DNA from 2 places in the Bradyrhizobium huanghuaihaiense genome. Region 1 is predicted to be linked to the other one. Evidence: predicted binding sites of a transcription regulator. Region 1 holds the regulator's gene; the other holds the start of a gene.

Region 1 (4,211 bases):
CGCTTCGACGACGATACCGGAATCGTCGGCGAAAGACGGAAGCTTGGTCGCGCGCGCGGCCGCGATCGCCTTGATCGTGGCATTGCTGCGGAAGTCGTTGCCGGTCTCCTCGGGCTCGTCCAGGCCGAGCTCACCGGCCGACACCGCCTCGATCCCGTACGGCGCAAGCAGCTCCTTCATCTCGGCGAGCTTGCCGGGATTGTGGGTGGCGATGACGAGCTTTCCGGTGATTCGGCGGTGCATGGGCCTATTGACTACGCGACAGCCAGTTTCTGCAAGTCCACGAGACGCGCGACGCCCTTGCGCGCCAGCGCCATCAGCGCCAGGAACTCGGCTTCCGTGAACGGCTCGCGTTCGGCGGTGCCCTGCACCTCGATGATGCGGCCATCGCCGGTCATGACGAAATTGGCGTCGGTCTGGGCTTCCGAATCCTCGGCATAGTCGAGGTCGAGCACCGGCGTGCCGTTGTAGATGCCGCAGGAGATCGCGGCGACGTTGTCGCGCATCACGTTGGCCTTGATCATGTTGCGCGCCTTCATCCAGCTGATGCAGTCGGCGAGCGCGACCCAGGCGCCGGTGATCGAGGCCGTGCGCGTGCCGCCGTCGGCCTGGAGCACGTCGCAATCGACCGTGATCTGGCGCTCGCCGAGCGCTTCGAGGTCGACGATGGTGCGAAGCGAGCGCCCGATCAGGCGCTGGATCTCGACCGTGCGGCCGCTCTGCTTGCCGGCCGAGGCCTCGCGGCGGGTGCGTTCGGAGGTCGCGCGCGGCAGCATGCCGTATTCGGCGGTGACCCAGCCGCGGCCCTGGCCCTTCAGCCACGGCGGCAGGCGGTCTTCCAGCGTAGCGGTGACCAGCACATGGGTGTCGCCGAATTTCACCAGGCACGAGCCTTCCGCATATTTGACCACGCCGCGCTCCAGCGTCACGGGGCGCAATTCGTCGGGCGCACGGCGGCTTGGCCGCATGGGAAATCCTCCAAAACTCTCGGAAAAGGGCTGTTCGCGGTGCTTGTAGGGGGGGTGAGGGTATGCGGCAAGGGGGAAGATCGGCGCTTATACGCCCCCGGTTTTCCACCCCGCAAACGCCACGCTTGTCAGAACCGTCCCGGATGGACAAATTATGAGCATCTGAGAGGAGTTACCGTCTGTGGCCCATCACGATCCGATCCATCTGATCGCGCCGCGCGCAGGCCTCGCCCAACTCAACGAGCGTTCCCGCGACATCTTTCGTCAAATTGTCGAAAGCTATCTCGCGACCGGCGAGCCGGTCGGCTCGCGCAACATTTCCCGCCTGATCGCCATGCCGCTGTCGCCGGCCTCGGTCCGCAACGTCATGGCGGACCTGGAACAGCTCGGCCTGATCTATGCCCCGCACACCTCGGCGGGCCGGTTGCCGACGGAACTCGGGCTGCGCTTCTTCGTCGACGCCCTGATGCAGGTCGGCGATCTCACCGAGGCCGAACGGCAGTCGATCCAGAGCCAGCTTGCCACGGTCGGCCAGGCCCAGTCGGTCGAGGCGGCGCTGGACCAGGCGCTGACGCGGCTGTCGGGCCTGACCCGCGCCGCGGCGGTGGTTTTGACGCCGAAATCCAATGCCCGGCTCAAGCACATCGAATTCGTCCGCCTGGAACCGGAAAAAGCGCTGGTGATCCTGGTCGGCGAGGACGGCCAGGTCGAAAACCGCGTGCTGACGCTGCCGCCGGGAGTTCCATCGTCCGCGATCACCGAAGCCGGCAATTTCCTCAATGCCCGGATTCGCGGCCGAACCCTGGCCGAGGCGCGGCTCGAGCTCGAAACCGCGCTCGGACAAGCCCGCGCCGAGCTCGATCAGCTGACACAGAAAGTGATCTCGGCCGGTATCGCCAGCTGGTCGGGCGGCGAGAGCGAGGACCGCCAGCTCATCGTCCGCGGCCACGCCAATCTGCTGGAAGATCTGCACGCGCTGGAGGATCTGGAGCGGGTGCGCCTGTTGTTCGACGATCTCGAGACCAAGCGCGGCGTGATCGACCTGCTCGGCCGCGCCGAGACCGCCGAAGGCGTGCGCATCTTCATCGGTTCGGAGAACAAGCTGTTTTCCCTGTCGGGCTCCTCCACCATCATCTCGCCGTATCGGGATGCCGCCGGCCACATCGTCGGTGTTTTGGGCGTGATCGGGCCGACGCGGCTGAATTACGCCCGCGTGATCCCGACCGTGGACTATGCCGCCCGCATCGTCAGCCGGCTTCTGGGGGGCTGACCGGCATTTGCGCCGATCACGGGCGCTTGATTTTCGCGCGCTTAGGCACGATATCCGGGCCAACAATCCCTGGAAACGAGTTCGAGATTAGAGCCGATGACCGAGCAAGACCGGCAACCCGAAGACACGACTGCAGCGACCGGCGAGCCCGTGGTGTCAAAACCCTACATCATGCCCGACGATCCCGAGCCCGGCTCGGTCGAAATGTTGCAGAAGGAAGCCGCCGAGGCGCGTGACCGCATGCTGCGGACGCTGGCCGAGATGGAGAATTTGCGCAAGCGCACCACCAAGGAGGTCGCTGACGCCCGCCTCTACGGCATCACCGGTTTTGCCCGCGACGTGCTCGACATCGCCGACAATCTCCAGCGCGCGCTCGATGCCGTTCCGGCCGAGGCCCGTGCCACCGCCGATCCCGGCCTGATCTCGCTGATCGAGGGCGTCGAGCTCACCGAGCGCTCGCTGCTCAACGCGCTGGAAAAGCACGGCGTGAAGAAGCTCGATCCGCTGGGCCAGAAGTTCGACCCGAACTTCCACCAGGCGATGTACGAGGTGCCTGATGCGTCGGTGCCGTCGGGCACCGTGGTGCAGATCATGCAGGCCGGCTACACCATCGGCGACCGCGTGCTGCGCCCGGCCCTCGTCGGTGTCGCCAAGGGCGGCGCGAAGGCCGCGCCTGCGGCGAACAACAACGAGTCGAGCGGCGCGACGAACTGAGTGTTGACGTCATTCCGGGGCGGCTCGCAGAGCCGAACCCGGAATCTCGAGGTTCTCAGGTGCGCAATTGCGCACCGGAGTTCGATGCTGCGCATCGCCCCGGAATGACTGATTGGCACCTACGCGCTCACCGCAATATCGCTCGACTGAATCCGCTTCACGCCGGCCTTGGCCATGTCGGCCCAGGCCTTTGCCAGCGAGCCCTGGGTGTCGATGCCGCGGCAGGCGTCTTCCACCACATAGACCTCGAAGCCGGCCTTGCGCGCGTCCAGCGCGGTCCAGGCGACGCAGAAATCCGTCGCAAGGCCAGCGACGAAGACGCGCTTGATCTTGCGGCCCTTCAGGTAGCCGGCGAGACCCGTCGAGGTCTTGCCGTCGGCTTCGAGGAAGGCCGAGTAGCTGTCGACGTCCTTGTGAAAGCCCTTGCGGATGATGAGCTCGGCGTGCGGGATCGACAGGTCCTTCGATAGCGCCGCACCATCGGTGCCCTGCACGCAATGGTCCGGCCACAGCACCTGCTTGCCGTAAGGAAGATCGATGGTCTCGAACGGCTTCTTGCCGGAGTGGACTGACGCAAACGACACGTGGCCGGGCGTGTGCCAGTCCTGCGTCATCACCACGTTCGAAAATGCTTTTGCGATTCTGTTGATGACGGGCACCACCTGCTCGCCTTCCTTCACCGCGAGACTGCCGCCGGGGAGGAAGCAGTTCTGCACGTCGATCACGAGCAGCGCGGACGCATCGTCCGGCTTGATCGATGCCGCTGCAGGCAGCGCGGTTGGCGCGAGGGTTGCCAGCGCCGTCGTTCCAAGCGCCGCGAGGATTTGTCGCCGATCCAGCATCGTTCGTCTCCCTCCAGGATGATCCAACGGGAGGGAAGCCTAGTTCCGTTCGTATACGAACAGAAGCCCGAAAATGCAGCCGGTATTGGTGAGGGGTTGGGCTGCCAGCCAACGCGTCGTCGTCCCGGCGAAGGCCGGGACCCATACGCCGCAACAATAGTTTTGCGAAGACTCGGAGTTACCAGCTCGCCCTGCAACTACTCCCGGTGGTTATGGGTCCCGGCCTTCGCCGGGACGACACCGGGGTTGTTGGACGAGCGTGCCTACCCCTTCGGCTGAATCCCGTCGCGCACGGCGCGGAAGCGGGTGAAGGCGGCTTGCCACTGGTCGCGCGGGGCGCTGGCGATGATGCGCAGCGAGGCGCCGCCGCTCGAGAAGCGGATCCACTGCACCACGGTCACCGGCGTCTTGTCCTTG
Region 2 (4,211 bases), 3.4 Mb from region 1:
TCTCGTGCGCCGGGTGTATGAGCACAGAACGAAAGCTGTTCCTGGCTTCACGACACGTTACGGCGTCAACAAGCTAGTCCTGTTCGAAATCTACGATGATGCAGCAGTCGCCATCGCCCGCGAGAAAGAGCTCAAGAAGTGGCGGCGGGATTGGAAGACACGTCTCATCGAGGAGCAGAATCCCAATTGGGATGATCTCTATCCGGGGATAACCAACTGAGGTTCGTGGTTATGGATTCCGGGCTCGCGCCCAAGAGGGCGCGCCCCGGAATGACGGGTGGAGAGAAGTCAATACAAACAAAAACCCCGGCATCGCTGCCGGGGTTTCGCATTTCGTATCTTGCCTGAAAGGGCTGGATCAGAAGTCCATGCCGCCCATGCCGCCGCCCGGAGGCATCGCCGGACCGGCGCCGCCCTTCTTGGGCAGCTCGGCGACCATGGCTTCCGTGGTGATCAGGAGCGCGGCAACCGAGGCAGCGTTCTGGATCGCGGTGCGGACCACCTTGGTCGGGTCGATGATGCCCTTCTTGACGAGGTCGGCATATTCGCCGGTCTGGGAGTCGAAGCCGTAATTGTAGGCCTTGTTCTCCAGGATCTTGCCGACGATCACCGAGCCGTCTTCACCGGCGTTGATCGCGATCTGGCGAGCGGGAGCCGACAGCGCCTTGCGCACGATCTCGACGCCGGTCTTCTGGTCGTCGTTCTTGGTGCGCAGGCCCTTGAGCTGCTCGGAGGCACGGAGCAGGGCGACGCCGCCGCCCGGGACGATGCCCTCCTCGACAGCCGCGCGGGTCGCATGCATCGCGTCATCAACGCGATCCTTGCGCTCCTTCACCTCGACCTCGGTCGCGCCGCCGACGCGGATCACCGCGACGCCGCCCGCGAGCTTGGCGAGACGCTCCTGGAGCTTCTCACGGTCGTAGTCCGAGGTGGTCTCCTCGATCTGCGCCTTGATCTGGGCCACGCGCGCCTCGATGTCGGCCTTCTTGCCGGCGCCGTTGACGATCGTGGTGTTCTCCTTGTCGATCATCACCTTCTTGGCGCGACCGAGCATGTTGAGCGTGACGTTCTCGAGCTTGATGCCGAGATCTTCCGAGATCGCCTGGCCGCCGGTCAGGATCGCGATGTCCTGCAGCATGGCCTTGCGGCGATCGCCGAAGCCCGGAGCCTTGACGGCCGCGACCTTCAGGCCGCCGCGCAGGCGGTTCACGACCAGGGTCGCGAGCGCTTCACCCTCGACGTCCTCGGCGACGATGACCAGCGGCTTGCCGGTCTGCACCACGGCCTCGAGCAGCGGCAGCAGCTCGTTCAGCGAGGAGAGCTTCTTCTCGTTGATGAGGATGTAGGCGTCGTCCATCTCAACGCGCATCTTGTCGGCGTTGGTGACGAAGTAGGGCGAGATGTAGCCGCGGTCGAACTGCATGCCCTCGACGACGTCGAGTTCGGTCTCGAGCGACTTGGCTTCCTCGACGGTGATGACACCCTCGTTGCCGACCTTCTTCATGGCGTCGGAGAGGAACTTGCCGATCTCCTGGTCGCCGTTGGCCGAGATGGTGCCGACCTGGGCGATCTCCTCGTTCGAGGTGACCTTCTTGGAGTTCTTCTGCAGGTCCGCAACGACGGCTTCGACCGCGAGGTCGATACCGCGCTTGAGGTCCATCGGGTTCATGCCGGCGGCGACCGACTTGGCGCCTTCCTTCACGATCGCCTGGGCGAGCACGGTGGCGGTGGTGGTGCCGTCGCCGGCCGCGTCAGCGGACTTGGAGGCGACTTCGCGCACCATCTGGGCGCCCATGTTCTCGAACTTGTCGTCGAGCTCGATCTCCTTGGCGACGGTGACGCCGTCCTTGGTGATGCGGGGAGCGCCGAACGACTTGTCGAGCACGACGTTGCGGCCCTTCGGACCGAGCGTGACCTTCACCGCGTTGGCGAGAACGTCGACGCCGCGCAGCATCTTGTCGCGCGCTTCAACCGAGAATTTGACTTCTTTGGCTGCCATCTGGAATTTTCCTTAGGTATGTTTGACTGGAGGGAGAGAGGGGCTCTTAGGCCGCCTTCTTCTTGGAAGCGGGGACGTCGAGGACGCCCATGATGTCGCTTTCCTTCATGATCAAGAGATCGACGCCGTCGATCTTGACCTCGGTGCCGGACCACTTGCCGAACAGCACGCGGTCGCCGACCTTGAGGTCGATCGGGATCAGCTTGCCGGCTTCGTCGCGGCCACCCGGGCCAACGGCGACGACTTCACCCTGGGAGGGCTTTTCCTTGGCAGTGTCGGGAATGATGATGCCGCCAGCGGTCTTCTCTTCTGCGTCGATGCGCTTGACCACGACGCGGTCGTGAAGCGGACGGAATTTCATGCAGTCCTCCTAAGTAGTTGCACGATATGGGAATTTTTTGGCGTTAGCAGTCTGTGCCCGCGAGTGCTAGCACAGGCGAGGCTGAAATAGGACAGGAATTTTGCGGGGGCAAGGGCTTCTAGCAGAAAAATCGGCACCCGGAAGCGTGGACTGCCAGAATCTCTTTTCCATCGTTAACCAGCCTGGGAGGCCTCTTCGAGGCCCCGTGGGAGCCGTATTAGCACGGAGTCGCATCTGCTGCTAACGCATTGAATTTCAACAGCTTGTTAAACTTTTGGGCTTGAGATGGGTTGTCAGTTTGCGTCACATTTCTCTCATGTGAGCGCATCTCCATCGGGTGGCTCGTACGCGTACCCGGAAAGCCACCCCCTGAATGCGCTCCTGCAAAGGAGGTTGGCATGGGATTGCGGGTTGGGGGCGTTTCCGAAGACTTCCGGAAACAGATGCTGGGCTACGGGCTGACGACGGCACAAATTCTCTACCGGATGCCGGATCATCCCTCGCTGCTCCAGACCTATGTCTGGCAGAACTACGACATGTTTCCGAAATTTCCGGCGCTGACCGACTTCCTGGCCTTCTGGCAGGAAAAGCTCGACGGTCCGCTGTTCTCGGTGACCGTCGCGCATTCCAAGCTGATCAAGCCCGCCGAGTTGCGCGCCGTCGACGGCGTGTTCCGGCTGCATTGAGCAGAGCACCGGTTTCGTAGCGAGCGCCGGTCTCGTAGGGTGGGCAAAGGCGCGTTAGCGCCGTGCCCACCATCTCTCCGCGACCACATCTGAAAATGGTCGGCACGCTTCCGCCTTCGCTCTTCGAGCTACGGCGGACAAGTCGCTTTGCCCACCCTACGATATCTACGTTGGAGCGCGGCTACGCGAAGCCTACGAACACGCGATCAGGCGCCGCTGCTGCAATAGCGCTTCCACATCGCGCGATAGGCCTCGTCCACCGCTTGCGCGTAGGCGACCGGGTTGCAGGCGGCCGCAGCCCGGACCTGTCCGGGCAGTTCGCCGCGCAACTTGTCGAGATCGCCGATCTCAGCCGCACGGCTCACCGCGATGTCGACATAGGCCTCTTCGCTATCCGTCACCCAGTCCGGCAAGCCGAGCGCGGTGAGAATGGAGCCGGCGGCACGGCTGGGCAGACTGTTCCCTAGCTTCGCCACCACGGGCACGCCCATCTGCAAGGCTTCCAATGTGCTGACGCCGCCATTCTGCGGGAACGGGTCGAGAGCGATATCGACGCGATTGAACGCCGCCAGATGATCGACCCGCAAGGTGGTGCCGAGCAGTTCGACGCGTTCGGCCGGAACGCCGCAAGCTGCAAGCCGTGCCAGCAGATTGTCGCGGACCAGTTGATCGTCCAGCGCAACATCCTTGATCAGCAGTCGTGATCCGGGCACCCGCTCGAGAATCCTTGACCAGGCCTGCGCGGCCTGGTCCGAAATCTTGCTGATGCGGTTGAACACACCGAATGTGATGAAGCCGTTCGAGATCGCCGGTGTTGACGCCCCCGCAAGCTCCATTGGCAGCGGCTCCAGTGTCACGAAGCACGGCAGGTCGACGATGGTTTCCGCAAACAGATGCCGGACCGCGGCAGGAATCGCGACCGGGTCCGAGAACAGATAATCGATCGTCGGCAGCCCGGTGCCGGTGCCGTGCCCCCAGCCATGGGCCTGGATCGGCGCCGGCTTGCGCGCAAACACGCTGAGGCGGTTTCCCTTGGTGTGGCCGGACAGATCGATCAGGATATCGACGCCATCGGCGCGGATCTGATCGGCGAGGCGATCGTCGCTCCACTGCGAGGCGTCGCGCCAGCGATCGGCGATCTTTTGAAATTCGGCGGTGGCCGGAT

The links. The regulator HrcA, encoded in region 1, represses chaperone genes, less so after heat shock. The targets are predictions, from matches to a motif close to GTTAGCACTCNCNNNNNGNGAGTGCTAAC.
Region 2: the regulator HrcA is predicted to act here: its motif matches at 2,403-2,431, upstream of N2603_RS17065 (co-chaperone GroES).

What each region holds. Positions count from the first base shown of each region.
Region 1 is NZ_CP104172.1:175,748-179,958, reverse strand. Features, by position in the region: gene rdgB (RdgB/HAM1 family non-canonical purine NTP pyrophosphatase) at 1-243, opposite strand, end outside; gene rph (ribonuclease PH) at 255-968, opposite strand; gene hrcA (heat-inducible transcriptional repressor HrcA) at 1,150-2,238, shown strand; gene grpE (nucleotide exchange factor GrpE) at 2,335-2,952, shown strand; gene pncA (bifunctional nicotinamidase/pyrazinamidase) at 3,072-3,794, opposite strand; gene N2603_RS00795 (hypothetical protein) at 4,058-4,211, opposite strand, start outside.
Region 2 is NZ_CP104172.1:3,605,601-3,609,811, forward strand. Features, by position in the region: gene N2603_RS17055 (GIY-YIG nuclease family protein) at 1-220, shown strand, start outside; gene groL (chaperonin GroEL) at 359-1,999, opposite strand; gene N2603_RS17065 (co-chaperone GroES) at 2,046-2,360, opposite strand; gene N2603_RS17070 (usg protein) at 2,759-3,046, shown strand; gene N2603_RS17075 (tetratricopeptide repeat protein) at 3,253-4,211, opposite strand, start outside.